3 regions of the Shinella sp. R2-11 genome follow, and region 2 is predicted to be linked to each of the others. Evidence: predicted binding sites of a transcription regulator. Region 2 holds the regulator's gene; each other region holds the start of a gene.

Region 1 (5,973 bases), on a different contig from region 2:
CGAGACCTTCATCGCGCGCTGGTTCGGCGATGCCCGGTCTTGACGAGGTCCTCTACTACCTCAACGGCATCTACCTGCTGCTGAAGCGGAAGCAGGAGGGGTTCGGCTGGCTGGACCTCACGCTGCGCGGGCTCGTCCGCTCCTTCTGGGCCTTCGCCTGGTGCCTGCCGGCCTTTGCCGTCATCTGGGCGTCCTGGCGGCTCTACTATCTCGCCGGCATGCCGGCGGGCACGCCGGCCGGCGCCGGCTTCGTCATCAGGCTGCTGGTGATCGACATCGTCGGCTGGCTGCTGCCGCTCGTGCTGCTCGTCGCGCTGGCCCGCCTGCTCGGCTACGGCAGGTTTCTTGCGACCGTGGTGACGGCGAGCAACTGGATTTCCGTGCCCTTCGCCTATGCGGCGGCGCTGCCCTTCGCGCTGTCGCTCGTCCTGCCGCAGAGCGCGCCCTTTGCCGGCCTGCTGCTCTACGCCGTGTTCGGCGCGAGCATCGTGCTGCAATTCCGCCTCGTCTGGATGTGCGTCGGCAAGCAGAACCTGCTGGCGGCGGCGATCACCGCGATCTACGTGCTGCCGCCGATGATCGTCGCGCAGGAACTGCAGCGCCTCCTCGGCATGCTGCCCGGCTAGATGGTTCAGTAATCCACCGCCATGAAGTAAAGCCCGTCCGGCGGCGCCACCGGGCCGCAGGCCTTGCGGTCGCGCGCCTCCAGCGCGGCACGCACGTCGTCCACCGTCCACTTGCCCTCGCCCGCCAGCTTCAGCGTGCCGGCGAAGGAGCGGATCTGGTTGTGCAGGAAGCTCTGCGCCGAGACGCGGATCTCGATCAGTTCAACGCTGCGCGTCACCTCCAGCCGGTCGATGGTGCGCACGGGGCTGTTTGCCTGGCACTGGGCAGCGCGGAAGGTGGTGAAGTCGTGCCTGCCGACCAGCACCTGCCCGGCGGCGTGCATGACCTCGTGATCCAGCTCCTTGGCGACGAACCAAGCCCGGTTCGCTTCCAGCGCCAAGGGCGCGCGGCGCGAGATGATGCGGTAGAGATAATGCCGCTTCTTCGCGGAGAAGCGGGCGTCGAAATCGTCCGGCACTTCAGCCGCATCGAGGATTGCGACGCGCTCGCCGGCCATGCCGAGATGCGCGTTGAGGGCGTTCCTCAGCGTGTGCTCCTTCCAGTGCCGCGAAAGATCGGCATGGGCGACCTGCCCCATGGCATGGACGCCGGAATCCGTGCGGCCCGCGCCGCGGATCGAGACCGTCTCGCCGGTCAGCGACAGGATCGCCGCCTCGATGGCGCCCTGCACGGAAGGACCGTTCTCCTGCCGCTGCCAGCCGACATAGGGCGTGCCGTCATATTCGATGCGAAGCCGGTAGCGCGGCATCAGCCCAGCACCTCGCCGGCCGAAACCGGCGTGCCGCGCAGGAAGTCCGCCGCATCCAGCGGCTTGCCGCCCGCCTTCTGCAAACGCACGAGGCGCACCGCGCCCTTCCCGCAGGCGATGGTCAGCCGGTCGTCGAGCACCGTGCCGGCGGGCTTCGAAACGCCTTCATCGGCCCGCTCGCTCGCCAGCACCTTCACGCGCTCCGGCTTTCCGCCGATTTGCAGCTCGAACCAGGCGCCGGGGAAGGGCGAGAGGCCGCGGATATGGTTGTGAACATTCTTAGCCGGCTTCGAGAAGTCGATGCGGGTCTCGGCCTTGTCGATCTTGGCGGCGTAGAGCACACCCTCCTCGGCCTGCGGCGTCAGCGTCAGGTCGCCGGCCTCCAGCCTGCCCATGGCCTCGGCCATCAGTGCACCACCCACCTGCATCAGGGCATCGTGCAGCGCACCGGCCGTCATGTTCTCGCTTATGGCCACGCGGCGGGTGAGCGCGACGGGGCCGGTATCGAGGCCCTTGTCCATCTTCATCACCATCATGCCGGTCTCGTCGTCGCCCGCCATGATCGCCCGCTGGATGGGTGCCGCCCCGCGCCAGCGCGGCAGGAGCGAGGCATGGCCGTTATAGCAGCCGAGACGCGTGCCGGTCAGGATCGCTTCCGGCAGCAGGAGGCCATAGGCGACCACCACCGCGACATCCGCCCCATGGGCGCGGAAGGCTTCGCGGTCGGCTTCCGCACGGAAATTGACGGGCGTGACGACGGGAATGCCGCGCCGCTCGGCCGCCTGGTGCACCGGCGACTTCACCAGTTCGAGGCCACGGCGGCCGGCCGGGCGCGGCGGCTGCGAATAGACCGCGACGATCTCGTGGCCCGCCTCGGCAAGCGCCTCCAGCGTCGGGACGGAGAAATCCGGCGTGCCCATGAAGATGATGCGAAGGGCCATCGGTCAGCCTCCCGTGAAATGGATTGCGGGCGGCTATTGCCGCCTCAGAGCGCCTTGCTGCCGCGCATCTTGGCCGCCTTGGTGAACTTGCGGATCACCATCTCGCGCCTCAGCTTGGAAATATGGTCGATGAACAGCACGCCGTTGAGGTGGTCGATCTCGTGCTGGAGACAGGTCGCCAGCAGGCCCTCCGCCTCCGTCACCTGCTCCTTGCCCTCGCGGTCGAGGTGCCGGACGGTGATCGATGCCGGGCGCTCGACCTCGGCATAATAGTCCGGGATCGACAGGCAGCCCTCTTCATAGACCGAGCGCGCATCCGACGAGGCGACGACTTCCGGATTGATGAAGACGAGCGGCGTCTTGTCCTCGCCGTCCTTGGAGACGTCCAGCACGAGCATGCGGCGGGCGACGCCGATCTGGATGGCGGCCAGGCCGATGCCGGGGGCATCGTACATGGTCTCCAGCATGTCGTCGGCGAGCCTCTTCACCTCGCCGTCGACGGTTTCGATGGGCCTGGAAACCTGACGGAGGATCGGATCGGGAAGGATAATCAGCGGCTTGATGGTCATGCGCCTCCCTTAGCGCGGTTTTTTTGCGCTTTCAATCGACTTCACCGGCTTCCCCGGCGATTTGTTCACGTTATGATCTGGTTTCCGCCGCAATCCGTGCTATGGTCGCGGCATGATCGATCCCGCATTCGACACGCTCATCTCCTCCATCCTCCACCGGCTCGGCGGTCCCGGCCCGGCTCTGGTGCTGCTTGCGGCCGTGCTGCTGGCGGCCTTCGGACTCCTTTCCGCACGCCGAAGCCACAACCGCCAGCGGGAGGCTGCGGCGATGGCCGAGCTACGTTTCGGGGAACTCCTGAAAGCACAGACCGAGATGCAGGGGCGCGTTGCCGCCATGGCGGAGGTGTTCGGCAGCAAGCAGGCCGAGACGAACCAGGCGATCAACAGCCGGCTCGACGGGCTGACGCAGCGGCTCGGCCAGTCGATCTCCGAGCAGACCAGGGCGACGCACGAGAACCTGCGCCGCCTGCAGGAGCGGCTGGCGGTGATCGACAATGCCCAGACGAACATCCAGTTGCTGGCGAAGGACGTGGTCGGGCTCCAGGCCATTCTCTCCAACAAGCAGACGCGCGGCGCCTTCGGCCAGTCGCGCATGGAGACGATCATCGCCGACGCGATGCCGCCCGGCGCCTACCAGTTCCAGGCGCAGCTTTCCAACGGCGTGCGCCCGGACTGCACCATCCGCATGCCGAACGGCCAGCCGCCGCTCGTCGTCGACGCGAAATTCCCGCTGGAGGCGTGGAACGCCATGGCGGACGGGCGCTCGCCGGAGGCCGCAAAGATCGCCGCCCAGCAGTTCCGCCGCGACATGGAGGTGCATATCCGGGACATCTCGGAAAAATACCTCCTTGCCGGCGAGACGCAGGACACCGCCTTCCTCTTCGTCCCCTCGGAATCGATCTTCGCCAGCATCCACGAGAATTTCGAGCCCGTCGTGCAGCGCGCGCACCGCGCCCGCATCGTCATCGTCTCGCCCTCGCTGCTGATGCTTTCGGTTCAGGTTCTGCAATCCCTCCTCAAGGACCAGCGGATGCGCGAGCAGGCGCATGTCATCCAGGGCGAGGTCGCGCGGCTGATGGACGATTTGACGCGGCTCGACGACCGGGTGCGCAAGCTGCATGGCCATTTCACCTCCGCGCAGAAGGACGTGGACCTGATTCTGACGTCCACGGAGAAGCTTGCGCGTCGCGGCGCGCGCATCGGCGAGCTCGAATTCGAGACCGTTCCGGAGCTTTCGCACGAGCGGGAGAAGGCCACCGAGAGCCGGACGGGCCAGTTGCGGCTGAGAGTGGTTGACGAGGACTGACCGCCTCGGGCAGTGTCCGGCGGAAACGACAAGGGGCAGCTCTCATGATCACCGTTCTCGGTTCCATCAACATGGACCTCATCGCAACGCCTGAACGCCTGCCGAAGCCGGGCGAGACGGTGATGGGCACCAGCTTCACCACCGCCGCCGGCGGCAAGGGCGCCAACCAGGCGCTCGCCGCCCGCCGCGCCGGCGCCATGGTGCGCATGGCCGGCGCCGTCGGCGACGACCGGCTGGGCAGCCAGGCGCTCGCCCTCCTCGCCGACGCCGCCGTCGACCTCAACGCCGTGCGCTCGGCGGCGGAAGCGACCGGCACCGCCCATATCCTCGTCGCCGAGGACGACGGCGAGAACGTCATCGTCGTCGTGCCGGGCGCCAACGGTACCGTCGCCGAGGAGGATGCGCGCCGCTCGGTCGGCGCGATGACGCGCGGCGACTACCTGATGCTGCAATTCGAAATCCCCAACGCCTCCATCGAGGCGGCGCTCGCCGCCGCCAAACAGAAGGGCGTCATCTCCATCGTCAACATCGCTCCCTTCAGCGCCGCCGCCAAGACGCTCGGCGCGATGGCCGACATCCTCGTCGCCAACGAGACGGAATTCGACCTCTTCGTCGGCAAGGGCGAGCTTTCGGACGAGGAGCGCGAGGCGACCATGCGGCGCCTGCATGCCGAGAGCGGCCAGACGATCATCGTGACGCTCGGCGCGGACGGCGTCGTCGCCATCCGCAAGAATGAGGTCTTCCGCGCCATGGGCCTCAAGATCGAGCCCGTCGACACGGTCGGGGCGGGCGATACGTTCTGCGGCTATCTCGCCGCCTCGCTCGATGCCGGCCTTGCCTTCAAGGACGCGCTTCGCCGCGCGGCGGTCGCCGGCTCGCTCGCCTGCCTCAAGCCCGGCGCGCAGCCCTCCATCCCCTTCGCCGCCGCCGTCGACGCGATGGTCTGACGAGACGGCACAACCGCCGCGTCAGGAGAATCCGCATAGCCTATACCAGGCGTCGCATTTTGCCGCGACGCCTGAAAATTCAGCCGGCGGAGCAGGCCGCAGCCCCGGAACTTGGCTTTTTATTAATATTTTACCGGTTACTGAAACCTCCAGATATCCGCCTTCGACAGGCCGGACCGTCTCTGGCGCTGGTCGCGCGCCCCGCACTCCATGATGGAGACCCCCGCAATCGAGTGTGCCCCTTCGCGGCCGTCGGCCGCGGACATATCCCATCGTGAGGATTTCATGTTCAAGTTCCAGGCCAAGTCGCTTGCGACGAAGCTCATCGCGGTCACGGGCGGCACGATTGCCCTCGTCATGCTCGCGTCCAATACCGTTCTCATCAGCCAGTCCCAGGACCGCGTCGCCGGCCTCGTCTATTCGGAAGCCGATACGGAGGCCAAGGCGATCGCATCCGACATCGCGACCGATATCGGCCAGCTCGCCAGTGCCGCGCGCTCCATGGCCGGCGTGATCGAGCAGGGCCATTCCGGCGGGCATTTCGACCGCAAGGAAGTCGTCGACATCATCAAGGCGAATGCTGAGAAGAACAGCTTCGCACTCGGCAGCTGGTTCGCCGAGGAGCCGAACGCCTTCGACGGCAAGTCGCGCGAGACGGCCGAGGACCTGGCGACCGGCACCTTCAAGGACGGCTCGTTCAATCCCTACTGGACGAAGCGCAAGGACGGCTCCATCGCGCTCTCCACCTTCGAATCCGACTACAAGGCCGAGTGGTATGCGCTCGCCGCGGACAGCGGCAAGGGCGCGATGAGCCAGCCCTACAAGGAAAGCTCCA
Region 2 (5,973 bases):
TGTTCGCCCAGCTCCATCATCCCGCGATGAAGCATGTCGGCCCCTCGCGCGTCGAGCTTGGTACGCGCACCATCTTCAACCTGCTCGGCCCGCTCTCCAATCCGGGCGGCGTCAAGCGCCAGCTCCTCGGCGTCTTCTCGCCGCAATGGCTGGTGCCGATCGCCGAGGTGATGCGCGATCTCGGCTCGGAAAGCATCTGGGTCGTGCATGGCGAGGGCCTCGACGAGATCACCACGACCGGCACCACGCAGGTCGCCGCCCTCGAAAACGGCAAGATCCGCACCTTCGAGCTGACGCCCGCCGATTTCCGCCTTTCGCAGGTCAAGCTCGACGACCTTCGCGGCGGCGACGGCATGCACAATGCCGCCGCCCTCCTCTCGGTGCTGGGCGGCGCGCACATGCCCTACCGGGACATCTCGCTCGCCAATGCCGCCGCTTCGCTGGTCATTGCCGGCAAGGCGGAGACGCTGGCGGAGGGCATGAAGCTCGCCACGCAATCGCTGGAAAGCGGCCGCGCCAGCGCCGCGCTGGAACGTCTCGTTACGGTTTCCAACGAGGGACAGGCGGAGTAGGATTGGCCATGACCGACATCCTCAAGAAGATCGAAGCCTACAAGCTGGAGGAGATCGCCGCCGCCAAGGCGCGCGTCGCCCCTGCCGAGCTTCGCGCCCGCATCCGCGACCAGGAGCCGCCGCGCGGCTTCTTCGCAAGCCTCAGGGACCGGAAGGCCGAAGGCCGCTTCGGCCTCATCGCCGAGATCAAGAAGGCAAGCCCCTCCAAGGGCCTCATCCGGCCGGATTTCGATCCGCCGGCGCTCGCCAGGGCCTATGAGGCCGGCGGCGCGGCTTGTCTTTCCGTGCTCACCGACACGCCGAGCTTTGAGGGCGCCCCGGAATTCCTGACGGCCGCCCGTCAGGCCTGCGCCCTGCCCGCTCTGCGCAAGGATTTCATGTTCGACAGCTACCAGGTGCTGGAAGCGCGCGCCTGGGGCGCGGACTGCATCCTCATCATCATGGCCTCGCTCAGCGACGATGCCGCGAAGATGCTGGAGGACGCCGCCTTCTCGCTCGGCATGGACGTGCTGATCGAGGTGCATGACGAAGCGGAGATGGAGCGCGCGCTCAAGCTGAAATCCAAGCTCGTCGGCGTCAACAACCGGAACCTGCGCACCTTCGAGGTGGATCTCGCCGTTTCGGAAAAGCTCGCCGGCATGGTGCCGGAAGACCGGCTGCTCGTCGGCGAAAGCGGCATCTTCACCCATGCCGACTGCGAGCGCCTCGGCAAGGTCGGCATCTCCACCTTCCTCGTCGGCGAAAGCCTGATGCGCAAGGACGACGTGACCGCCGCCACGCGCGCGCTCCTCACCGGCAAGGCCGGCATGCTGGCGGCCGAATGATGGCCGGGGACGGCCGGACACTCACCCATATCGACGCTTCCGGCGAGGCCAACATGGTGGATGTCGGCGACAAGGCCGAGACGGTGCGCGTCGCCGTCGCCGAAGGCTTCGTGCGCATGGCCCCGGCGACGCTCGACCTCATCCTCAAGGGTGACGCGAAGAAGGGCGACGTGATCGGCACGGCGCGTCTTGCCGGCATCATGGCCGCCAAGCAGACGTCGAACCTCATTCCCCTCTGCCACCCGCTGATGCTGACAAAGGTCGCCGTGGACATTCGCGAGGACCGCACGCTTCCGGGCCTGCGCATCGAGGCAATGGCGAAGCTCACCGGCCGCACCGGCGTCGAGATGGAGGCGCTGACGGCCGTCAGCGTCGCCTGCCTCACCATCTACGACATGGCCAAGGCCGCCGACCGGGAGATGGAGATCGGCGGCGTGCGCCTGCGCGAAAAATCCGGCGGCCGCTCCGGCGACTACAAGCGCGGAGACGCATGATGTCCCTCCTGCCCGTTTCCGATGCCCTCGGCCGCCTGCTTTCCGCGGCAAGGCCCGTGCAACGGACGGAGACGGTGCGCCTCCACGAGGCCGCGGGCCGTGTGCTCGCCGAGGACGTCGCCGCCCGCCTCACCCAGCCGCCTTTCGACAATTCCGCCATGGACGGCTATGCCGTCCGCCATGAGGACATCGCCGAACTCGGTTCCGTCCTCAAGATCGCCGGCACCTCCGCCGCCGGCCATGCCTTCGAGGGAACGGCAGGTCCGGGCGAGGCCGTGCGCATCTTCACCGGCGCCCCCTTGCCCGCTTTCGCTGACACGGTTCTCCTGCAGGAAGACGCGGAACGGCTGGAAGACGGCCGCATCCGCACCACCTTCCTCACGCCGAAGGGCCGCCATATCCGCCCGCGGGGCCAGGATTTCTTCGAAGGCGATATCGTGCTGCACGCCGGCGACGTGCTCGATCCCGGCCGCCTGACCGTCGCCGCCGCGATGAACCATGCGGCGCTGGCCGTCTATGCCCGCCCGCGCGTCGCGGTCCTGGCGACCGGCGACGAGCTCGTGCCGCCCGGCGCATCCCCCGGCGCAAGCCAGATCATCGCCTCCAACACCTACGGCGTCTCGGCTATCGCCCGCGAGGCCGGCGCGGAGATCGTCGATCTCGGCATTGTCGGCGACGACAAGCAGGCTATCCTCGAAGCGGTGCGCAATGCCCTGTCGCTCGACATCGACGTGCTGGTGACGCTGGGCGGCGCCTCCGTCGGCGATTTCGACCTCGTCCAGCCGGTGCTCGGCGAGGCCGGCATGGAGCTCGATTTCTGGCGCATCGCCATGCGGCCCGGAAAGCCGCTGATGGTCGGCCGGCTCGGCCCGGTTCAGTTCGTCGGCCTGCCCGGCAATCCCGTCTCCAGCATGGTCTGCTCGCTGCTCTTCCTGGAGCCGCTGGTCCGCCGCCTCGCCCACCTGCTGCCGAAGAGCCGCCGGCACGAGGCGATCGCCGCCGTGCCGCTCCGCGAGAACGACCATCGGCAGGACTATGTCCGCGCCCGCATCGCCCGCGGCCCGGCCGGCGAGCTCCTCGTCACACCCTTTGACAAGCAGGATTCCTCGATGATGAAGATCTTCGCCGAATCCGAAGGGCTGCTGATCCGCGCGCCGCACGCGCCCGCCGCTAACGCCGGCACCCCCTGCGACGTCCTCCTCCTGCGCGAGCCCGCAGCCTGAGCGGCATTATTGTTTCAGCGGCCCCTTGCGGAACACATATGGAACAGATAGTGTCTGTTCTGGATTTGTTTCACGATTCTCGATGGGGATGCCATGCTGACGCGCAAACAACAGGAACTCCTGCTGTTCATCCATGAGCGTATGAAGGAATCGGGCATTCCGCCGTCCTTCGACGAGATGAAGGATGCGCTGGACCTTGCCTCCAAGTCCGGCATCCATCGCCTTATCACGGCGCTCGAGGAACGCGGCTTCATCCGCCGGCTGCCGAACCGGGCCCGGGCGCTCGAGGTCATCAAGCTGCCGGAAGCCTATTCGCCCAGCCTCCAGCCCCGGCGCGGCTTTTCCCCCGCCGTCATCGAAGGCAGCCGCGGCAAGCAGCCCGCGCCGGCCGCCGCCCCGCCACAGCGCACCGCGCCGCAGGCCGAGATGGCCTCTTCCGTCTCGGTGCCCGTCATGGGCCGCATCGCCGCCGGCGTACCGATCTCCGCCATCCAGAACAACACGCATGACGTCACCGTCCCGGCCGAGATGATCGGCAACGGCGATCACTATGCGCTGGAGGTCAAGGGCGATTCGATGATCGAGGCCGGCATTCTGGACGGCGACACGGTCATCATCCGCAGCACCACCAGCGCCAATCCGGGCGAGATCATCGTGGCGCTGGTCGACGACGAGGAGGCGACGCTGAAACGCTTCCGCCGCAAGGGCGCCTCCATCGCGCTCGAAGCCGCCAATCCCGCCTACGAGACCCGCATCTTCGGCCCCGACCGCGTCAAGGTCCAGGGCAAGCTGGTCGGCCTTATTCGCCGCTATCACTGAGCGGCGCGTCCGTTTCGAAACGGTCGGTGCGCCAGTCGTAGGTGCGGTGCCGGGACCAGGGGCGGTCGAGCGTTTCGACGGCTCCCGCGAACTCCGCATCGCCGAGCGCCTCGGAGCCTAAATCCGCCGCCGGCCGGATTTCGAGGGCGCCGGTCCTCCTCAGGTGCCGCGCGGTGACGAGCCTTGCACCAGAGCGGCAGGCATCGAGCCGGAGGGCGAAGGGCACGACGACGAGGTCGGCCCCGTCGCAGGCAAGCCCCAGGAAGGCGGTGTCCTCCAGTGTAACGATCCGCCAGCCGCTCGGCGAGACGGCGGCGCAGAAGGCTTTCCTTTCGCAGACGAAGCCGTTTTTCCGTTCGGCCATCTCCAGCGCCGCGATCAAGGCGGCCTCCGCCTTCCCGCGGTCGGCCTTCCGGCGCGGGCGCCTTTGCGGTGACGTATCGGCCGGTTCTTCTTTCACCTGTTCGATCGTCAGGCCAGCGGTCGTCCGCATGTCCGGTTTCACGAGCTCACCGAGCCGGAGTGCCCTTCGCCACTGGTCGTAGATGAAGCCTGGCGGGCGCGTGCGGTTTGCTGCCACCTTGCCCTCGCTGAGGAAGGCGACGAGGCGGCCGTCCTCCGATACCAGCACCTCCGGGTGCGGGCGTCCCTCCGGCCAGCAGGCAACGCCGATCCCGACGAGGACGAGCGCCGTTCCGGCATGGCGCAGCCGCGTGCGCAGGATGCAGAGCAGGCCGCCGCCGACGCCGATCAGCAGGAAGGCGAGCGGCGGGATGCGGCCGATGACGATCTCCCCTTCCCAGCCGGCCACCCATTTCGACAGCGCGATCATCCAGTCTATGCCCTTGCCCATGATGGCGAAGGGAATGGCGTCGAGCCCGAAGGGCATGAGCAGCACCGCCATCATGCCGAACGGCATGACGATGGCGCTGATCACCGGCATGGCGAGCAGGTTTCCGGCGAGCCCGTAGGCGGGAATGCGATGGAAATGGCCGATGGAATAGATCAGCGTGGAAAGGCTGCCGATCATCGAGGAGAGAAGCAGTCCGCCGAGGAAACGCCCGACCGAACCACCGAAGAGCTGGAACGGCCCTCCCCGGCTCTCACGCCGGACCGGCCGCTCGCGCCAGGCCGCATAGCCCGCCACGAGGCCGAGCGTTGCCGCATAGGACATCTGGAAACCCGGATTGGTGACGGCCGAGGGCGTCACCGCCAGGATGAGGATCGCCGAGATCGCCACATTGCGCAGGCTGATCGCCGAGCGGCCGAAAAGCACGGCGATGAGCATCACGCAGATCATGATCCACGAGCGTACCGCCGAGATGGCGCCGCCCGAGACGAGGATATAGAGCGTCACCATGACAAGCGCCCCGACGGCGGCGATCTTCTTTGCCGGATAGCGCTCGGCAAAGCCCGGAACGAGCGCCATCGCCATGCGCGCGCCGACGAGGAAGGTGCCGGCGGCGAGCACCATGTTGAGGCCGGAAATGGCGAGCACATGGGCAAGCCCGGCCTGCCGCAGCGCCTCCACCGTATCCGGGCTGATCGCCCGCTGCTCGGCCGTCACCAGCGCCGCGGCGATCGCCCCCGCATCGCCGCCGATACGGCCCCGAATATGCTCGGTGAGGTTGTCCCGCCAGATCGCGATCTCCTGCAGGATCCTGACGTCCCATCCGGCCTCGCCGCCCGCCAAGGCGACCGGCGCGCGATAGAAATAGCCGACGGCGCCGTTGCCGGCAAAATAGGCATCGAAAGCGAAATCGTTGAGGCCGACAAGCGCCGGCCCCGACGGCGGACTGATCCGCCCCCGCCCCTCGATGCCGCTGCCGATCGGGACCGGTGCATGCTTCATCCGCGCCAGCATGGTCACGACGCCGGGCGCGCGCTTCAACGCCGGATCGCGGGTGGCTTCGACCGCGATGCGATAGCGGATCGCGCCGCGCTCGTCGCTCTCGCGCGACAGCACCCGGCCGACGACATCCGTCGTCACCGGCGCATCCAGCATGACCGTGTCGAGCCGGGCGCTTTCGATGGCCGCGAA
Region 3 (5,973 bases), on a different contig from region 2:
ACAGCCAGTCGAGACTGTCGTCTGCCGTGGCGATCATCCCGTCGAGGCTTGCGGCGATATATCCGAGGACGCGGGCCATCGAAAACTCCTTGATTAATAAATAAACGTACATTTATATATGGCCATGGCGAGGCAGAAGACAATCCCCGACGAAACGGTGCTCGACACCATCCTGGAAACCCTGCGGGAGACGGGGCCGGCCGACCTCACCTTCGCCCGTGCGGCCAAGGCGGCCGGTCTCTCGCCGGCAACGCTCGTGCAGCGCTACGGCGACCGCGAAGCGCTGCTGGAGGCGACGCTGCTGCGCGCCTGGGACCGGCTGGATGCGGAGACCGAAGCCGCGGATGCCACGGCAGCACCGACGCCGGCGGGCGCCATTGGCTTCCTCCTGCGGCTGATGCCCACCGAAAATGCCGAACGGGACGCGACCGACGGCCTGCTCCTGCTGCGCGAAGACATTCGCAACCCCACGCTTCGCCGCCGGGGCGCGACATGGGGCAACCGGGTGGCGGAAGCGCTCGGCCGGCGCCTTTCCAGTGACGCCGGGGAAGGAAGGCGCCTCGGCTGGGAGATGGCGAGCGTCTGGCAGGGCGCGCTTGTCTGGTGGGCCTTCACGCGTTCGCAGCCGGCGGGAGAGGCGATCCGCGAAGCCCTGGAGAACTGGGTAGAGCGCGCTCTTCCGGGCGGATTGTCGATCCCGGGCTAGGCGGGCGCTGCCATAGCCGTTAGAAAGCTTCCTCATGGCAGAGGAGGGATGGATGTCGTTTTTCGAGGCGGAAGAGGCAGTGTTTTCGAGTTTCGTGCTGGGCAATGCCCCGCTGAAGAAGCTCGCCGGAGGGTTCGACTGGACGGAGGGGCCCGTCTGGTTCGGCGATCACGATTGCCTGCTGTTCTCGGATATTCCCAACAACCGCATGCTGCGCTGGAGCCCCGCGCTCGGGATCACGACGTTCCGCGAGCCGTCGAATTTCTCCAACGGCAACACGCGCGACCGGGAAGGGCGGCTCGTGACCTGCGAGCACGGCACGCGCCGCGTGACCCGCACCGAGCACGACGGCGCGATCACCGTGATCGCCGACAGCTATGAGGGCAAGTCGCTGAATTCGCCGAACGACGTGGTCGTGACCTCGGACGGGGCGATCTGGTTCACCGATCCGCATTACGGCATTGCTTCCGATTACGAGGGCACGCGCAGCGAGCAGGAGCTTGCCTGCCACGTCTACCGCGTCGATCCGCATTCCGGCCATGTCCGGGCGATGCTCACCGACTTCAATTGCCCCAACGGCCTTGCCTTCAGCCCGGATGAAAGGCGCCTCTATGTCGCCGATACCGGCCGCGTCCACACGGACGATCCGCGCCATATCCGCGCCTTCGACGTTGCCGGCAACTGGAGCCTGACGGGCGGCGAGGTCTTCCACACCATTTCGCCCGGCTGCGCGGACGGCATGCGCGTGGACGAGAACGGCAATCTCTGGTCCTCCGCCGGCGACGGCGTGCACTGCATCGCGCCGGACGGCCAGCGCCTCGGCCGGATCCTCGTGCCGGAGACCGTGTCCAACATCTGCTTCGGCGGGCGGGGCGGCCACCGCCTCTTCATCACCGCCACCACCTCGCTCTATGCGGTGTCGCTGGCCGTCCGGGGCGCCCGCCGGCCCTGATCCTTCCATAAAGCGCGGGCAGGGAATGGAGAGGGCCCGGGAAATCTGCTATGGCTCTTGCGAGGGCCTTGCCGGTGACGATATTCTCCGGCGAAACGGTTGGGAGAGCTGGATGGCGGTTGAGGTTCGGACGTCGAAGGAGATGAATGCCGCGTCGGCCCCGAAGGCGCTGCGCGTCGGCTTCATCCTGTCGAAGAGCTTCACGCTCTCTGCCTTCGCGCTGTTCGTCGATACGCTGCGGCTTGCCAGCGACAGCGAGGACCGCTCCCGCCGCGTCAACTGCGACTGGGACGTGCTCAGCAGCACGCGCAATTTCATTTCCTCCTCCAGCGGCATCCAGGTCGCGCCGACCGCGCCCTTCGCCGATCCTTCCTGTTTCGACTATATCGCCGTCGTCGGCGGTCTCCTCAGCGTGGAGGAGCCGATCGACAGCTATGCGACGACCTATCTGCGCAAGGCGGCCAATGCCGGCGTCGGCCTGATCGGGCTCTGTACGGGCAGCTTCATCCTTGCCGAGGCGGGCCTGCTCAAGGGGCATACGGCCTGCGTGAGCTGGCTGCATCATCGCGATTTCCGCGCCCGCTATCCCGATATCGATGCGACGTCGGAGCAGATCTTCCGCTTCGACGGCAAGGTGGCGACCTGTGCCGGCGGCAGCAGCGTCGCGGACCTTGCGGCAACGCTCGTGCGCCATCACGTCGGCGAGGCGGCCGAGCGCAATGCGCTGGAAATCCTGCAGATTCGCCACCGGCGCGACGCCACGGACATCCAGCCGCGCAATCCGCTGGGCCTGGAGGCCCGCGACCGGCGCGTGCATCTCGCCATCATGATGATGGAGCAGCACACCGAGGACCTCCTGTCCATCGACAGCATCGCCACGATGACGAATGTCTCGCGCCGCCAGCTCGAGCGGCTGTTCGAGAGCGACATGGGCGCCTCGCCGAGCGCGATCTACATGAAGATCCGCATGGCGGCCGCCTTCAACATGGTGGTGCGCACCAACAAGCCGCTGATCGAGATCGCGCTGGAGACCGGCTTCGAGAGCCTGTCGCACTTCACCCGGCGCTTCCGCGCCGCCTTCGGCGACACGCCCTCGCAGATCCGCCGCGACGGTCGCCGCCAGGCGGGCTGAGCGCAATTCTCCCCGCGGCCGGGAACCAAGCCGCGCGCCATTCGTTCGGTCTGGATTGCTGACAAGGAGACCGCAATGGCAAGCAATGACGTCCAATCCCAGATTTCCGCCCTGCGTGACGAGATCGCCCAGCTTCAGAAGGATCTCGGCGAGCGGGGGGCCGAGGCCTATGAAACCGTGCGCGAGCGCGCCGGCAGCGCCATGGAGGCCGCCCGTCCCGCCGTCCGCTCCGCGACGAAATACGTGCGCAACGAAGGCGCGGCCGTCGCGCAGACCGCGCGGGAGCATCCCGCCGCCCTTTCCACGCTCGTGCTGGGCGCGGGGCTGGCCGGCATCGTGCTCGGCTATCTGCTCGGGTCCCTCGAAAGCGAATCGCCGCGCCGCCAGCGCTGGTTCTGAACATATAAGAAAGCCCGGCAATGCCGGGCTTTTTTCATGGTATCGGGAAAGATCGCCTACCGGTGGCGCAGGCCGCAGAGATAGCCGATGAGGGCGGCGCCGGCGAGGGCGGCGATCGGATTGGCCTGAATGGTCTGGCGCAGGTCCTCGCGCAGCGATTCCGCCTTGGCGACCGCAAGCTGCCCCGTACCTTCGGCGATCAGGCCTGCGGATTCCTTCAGCCGGCTGATCTCCGCCTTCAGCGCCTCGATCTGCTCGCTGACCGCGGCCTCCGCGGCGGCGGTCTTCGCTTCCTCCGAAATGGTGTCGCGACCTTCAACGACGCCGAGCGTGCGCTTGCCGGTGCTCTTTTCGTCAGCCATGGGCATGTCTCCTGCATTGGTGGGAATGGCGGGAGGAGAAACTTCCGCCGTGCCAGTTGGTTCCCGCCGATGATTCAATCTGTGATCTTTCCGGCCGGAAAGGCCGGTTGACTCTTTCGGAGATAGAGAACAAATAGAGAACGATTATCCGTCAGAGGAGCCGCAAAGCCATGTCCGCCTCCGTCCATGCCGTTGTCGCAGACCTGCGCGACCGCATCCGGCAGTTCGACGGCCGCGCCTTGCGCGACCGGGCGGTTCTGCCCTTCGGCGTGCCGGAGATCGATGACCGGCTGCCCGGCGGCGGGCTGGCGCTCGCCAGCCTGCACGAGGTCTGCGGCGGCGGCAACGACGCCGTGGAAGGGGCGGCCGCCATGCTCTTTGCCGCCGGCATCGCCGCGCGCACGAAAGGCCAGGTGCTCTGGTGCCTGACACGGCCGGACCTCTTCGCCCCGGCGCTGGCGCAGGCGGGACTTGCCCCCGGCCGCGTCCTCTATGTGGAGGCCGGCGACGAGAAGAGCCTGCTCCTCTGTTTCGAGGAGGGGCTGCGCCATGGCGGGCTCGGCGCGGTGGTGGCGGAGGTCGCGCGGCTGTCGATGACCGCCTCGCGTCGCCTGCAGCTTGCCGCGGAAGCCGGCGGCACGCTCGGCATCGCCTTGCGCCGCTTCCGGCAGGGAAGGGGCACCGATGCCTTCGCGCTGCCTTCCGCCGCCGTGACGCGCTGGCGGGTTTCCATGCGGCCGTCCGTGCCGCTTGCCGTGCCCGGCATCGGCCGGGCCCGATGGCTGCTGGAGCTGACCCGTTGCCGGGCCGGCGAGGCGGCGAAGTTCGAAGTGGAGGCATCCGATGCCGAGGGTCGTATCGCTTTTTCTTCCCGGCTGGCCGATCGATCGCCTGAGACGGGCGCTTGGCGCCTCGGCGCCTCCGCCTGACCGGCGGCTCGTTCTCGTCGGGCGGGATGGTCCGCGCCGGATCGTGACGGCGGTGAGCCGCCCGGCGGAAGAGGCGGGCCTGCGCGTCGGCATGCCGCTGACCAAGGCGCATGCCCTGCTGCCCGACATCCTGACCATGCCGGCCGATCCCGCGGCCGATGCCGTGGCGCTCGCCCGCCTTTCCCTCTGGGCCTTGCAGCACTACGCGCCCATCGTCGCGCCGGATCCGCCGGATGGCCTCGTCATCGACACGACCGGCGCCGACCACCTGCATGGCGGCGAGGAGCGCATGCTGACGGGCCTCGTCAACCGCCTTGCCGCCTCGGGCATCGCTGCCCGTGCCGCGGTGGCCGACAGCTGGGGCGCGGCCTATGCCGTGGCACGCTTTATGGCCGATCCCGTTCGCGTCGTGTCGCCCGGCGCGGCGAGTGGGGCCGTGTCGCCGTTGCCGCTCCAGGGCCTGCGCATTCCGCCGGAAACCGTGACGGGCTTGCATGTCCTCGGCTTTGCCAGCATCGGCGATGTGCTGGCCGTGCCGCGCGCGCCGCTCGTCCTGCGTTTCGGGGCGCTCCTCGGCCGCCGGCTCGACCAGGTGCAGGGCATCGTCTCGGAGCCTGTCGATCCGCTGCGCGATCCCGAGCTCGTGACCGTCCGCAAGGTCTTCGGCGAGCCGATCGGCGCGCCGGAGACCATCGCGCGCTATACGGCCGCCCTCGTGCAGGATCTCTGCCTTGCGCTGGAAAAGCGCGGGCTCGGCGCGCGGCGGCTCGACCTCGTCTTCCACCGCGTCGATGCCTCCCTTCAGGCGATCCGCGTCGGCACGGCCCGGGCGGTGCGGGAGGAGAAGCGGCTCGTCCGGCTCCTCTGCGACCGGATCGAGACGATCGATCCGGGCTTCGGCATCGAGATCCTAGACCTGACCGCCACGCTTGCCGAACCGCTCGTCCTGCAACAGGCCGTTTCCTCTCTGGTCGAGGAGGAGAGGGCGGACCTTGCCGGGCTCGTCGACGTGATCGCCAACCGCATCGGCGCGCGCCGCCTCTACCGCATCGCGCCGGTCGAAAGCGACGTGCCGGAACGCTCCGTCCAGCGCATCGCCCCGCTTGCCCCCGACAGCGGGGCCACATGGCAGGGGAACTGGCCGCGCCCCGCCCGTCTCCTGGCGCGGCCGGAGCCCGTCGAGGTCGTGGCGCTCCTGCCCGACCACCCGCCCGCCTTCTTCACCTGGCGCGGCATGCGCCGGCGCGTCAAGCACGCCGACGGGCCGGAGCGCATCTTCGGCGAATGGTGGAAGCGCGACGCCGAGCTTGCCGCCGTGCGCGACTATTTCCAGGTGGAGGACGAGGCCGGCGAGCGGTTCTGGCTCTTCCGCTCGGGCGACGAGGCCGAGGCCGCGAACGGCGCCGGGCGCTGGTTTCTGCACGGAATCTTCGCATGAAACCGCGTTACGCCGAGCTTCAGGTCACCTCCCATTTCTCGTTCCTGCGCGGGGC

The links. The regulator LexA, encoded in region 2, represses DNA repair genes until DNA is damaged. The targets are predictions, from matches to a motif close to TGTTCNNNNTGTGTTCNG.
Region 1: a site for LexA is predicted at 2,948-2,965, ahead of ACZ1A1_RS23700 (DNA recombination protein RmuC). Genes of this name have one in related genera too.
Region 3: a site for LexA is predicted at 3,677-3,694, ahead of ACZ1A1_RS09830 (ImuA family protein). Genes of this name have one in related genera too.

Annotation. Positions count from the first base shown of each region.
Region 1 is NZ_JBVAPC010000013.1:56,681-62,653, forward strand. It holds gene dapE (succinyl-diaminopimelate desuccinylase) at 1-43, shown strand, start outside; gene ACZ1A1_RS23680 (hypothetical protein) at 30-626, shown strand; gene truA (tRNA pseudouridine(38-40) synthase TruA) at 632-1,375, opposite strand; gene fmt (methionyl-tRNA formyltransferase) at 1,375-2,316, opposite strand; gene def (peptide deformylase) at 2,361-2,885, opposite strand; gene ACZ1A1_RS23700 (DNA recombination protein RmuC) at 2,998-4,191, shown strand; gene ACZ1A1_RS23705 (ribokinase) at 4,236-5,138, shown strand; gene ACZ1A1_RS23710 (methyl-accepting chemotaxis protein) at 5,424-5,973, shown strand, end outside.
Region 2 is NZ_JBVAPC010000002.1:297,936-303,908, reverse strand. It holds gene trpD (anthranilate phosphoribosyltransferase) at 1-572, shown strand, start outside; gene trpC (indole-3-glycerol phosphate synthase TrpC) at 581-1,396, shown strand; gene moaC (cyclic pyranopterin monophosphate synthase MoaC) at 1,396-1,890, shown strand; gene ACZ1A1_RS06175 (molybdopterin molybdotransferase MoeA) at 1,890-3,113, shown strand; gene lexA (transcriptional repressor LexA) at 3,207-3,932, shown strand; gene ACZ1A1_RS06165 (ComEC/Rec2 family competence protein) at 3,913-5,973, opposite strand, start outside.
Region 3 is NZ_JBVAPC010000003.1:302,673-308,645, reverse strand. It holds gene ACZ1A1_RS09860 (dihydrofolate reductase family protein) at 1-79, opposite strand, end outside; gene ACZ1A1_RS09855 (TetR family transcriptional regulator) at 125-706, shown strand; gene ACZ1A1_RS09850 (SMP-30/gluconolactonase/LRE family protein) at 759-1,658, shown strand; gene ACZ1A1_RS09845 (GlxA family transcriptional regulator) at 1,771-2,790, shown strand; gene ACZ1A1_RS09840 (hypothetical protein) at 2,866-3,189, shown strand; gene ACZ1A1_RS09835 (hypothetical protein) at 3,246-3,551, opposite strand; gene ACZ1A1_RS09830 (ImuA family protein) at 3,722-4,480, shown strand; gene ACZ1A1_RS09825 (DUF6504 family protein) at 4,395-5,918, shown strand; gene ACZ1A1_RS09820 (error-prone DNA polymerase) at 5,915-5,973, shown strand, end outside.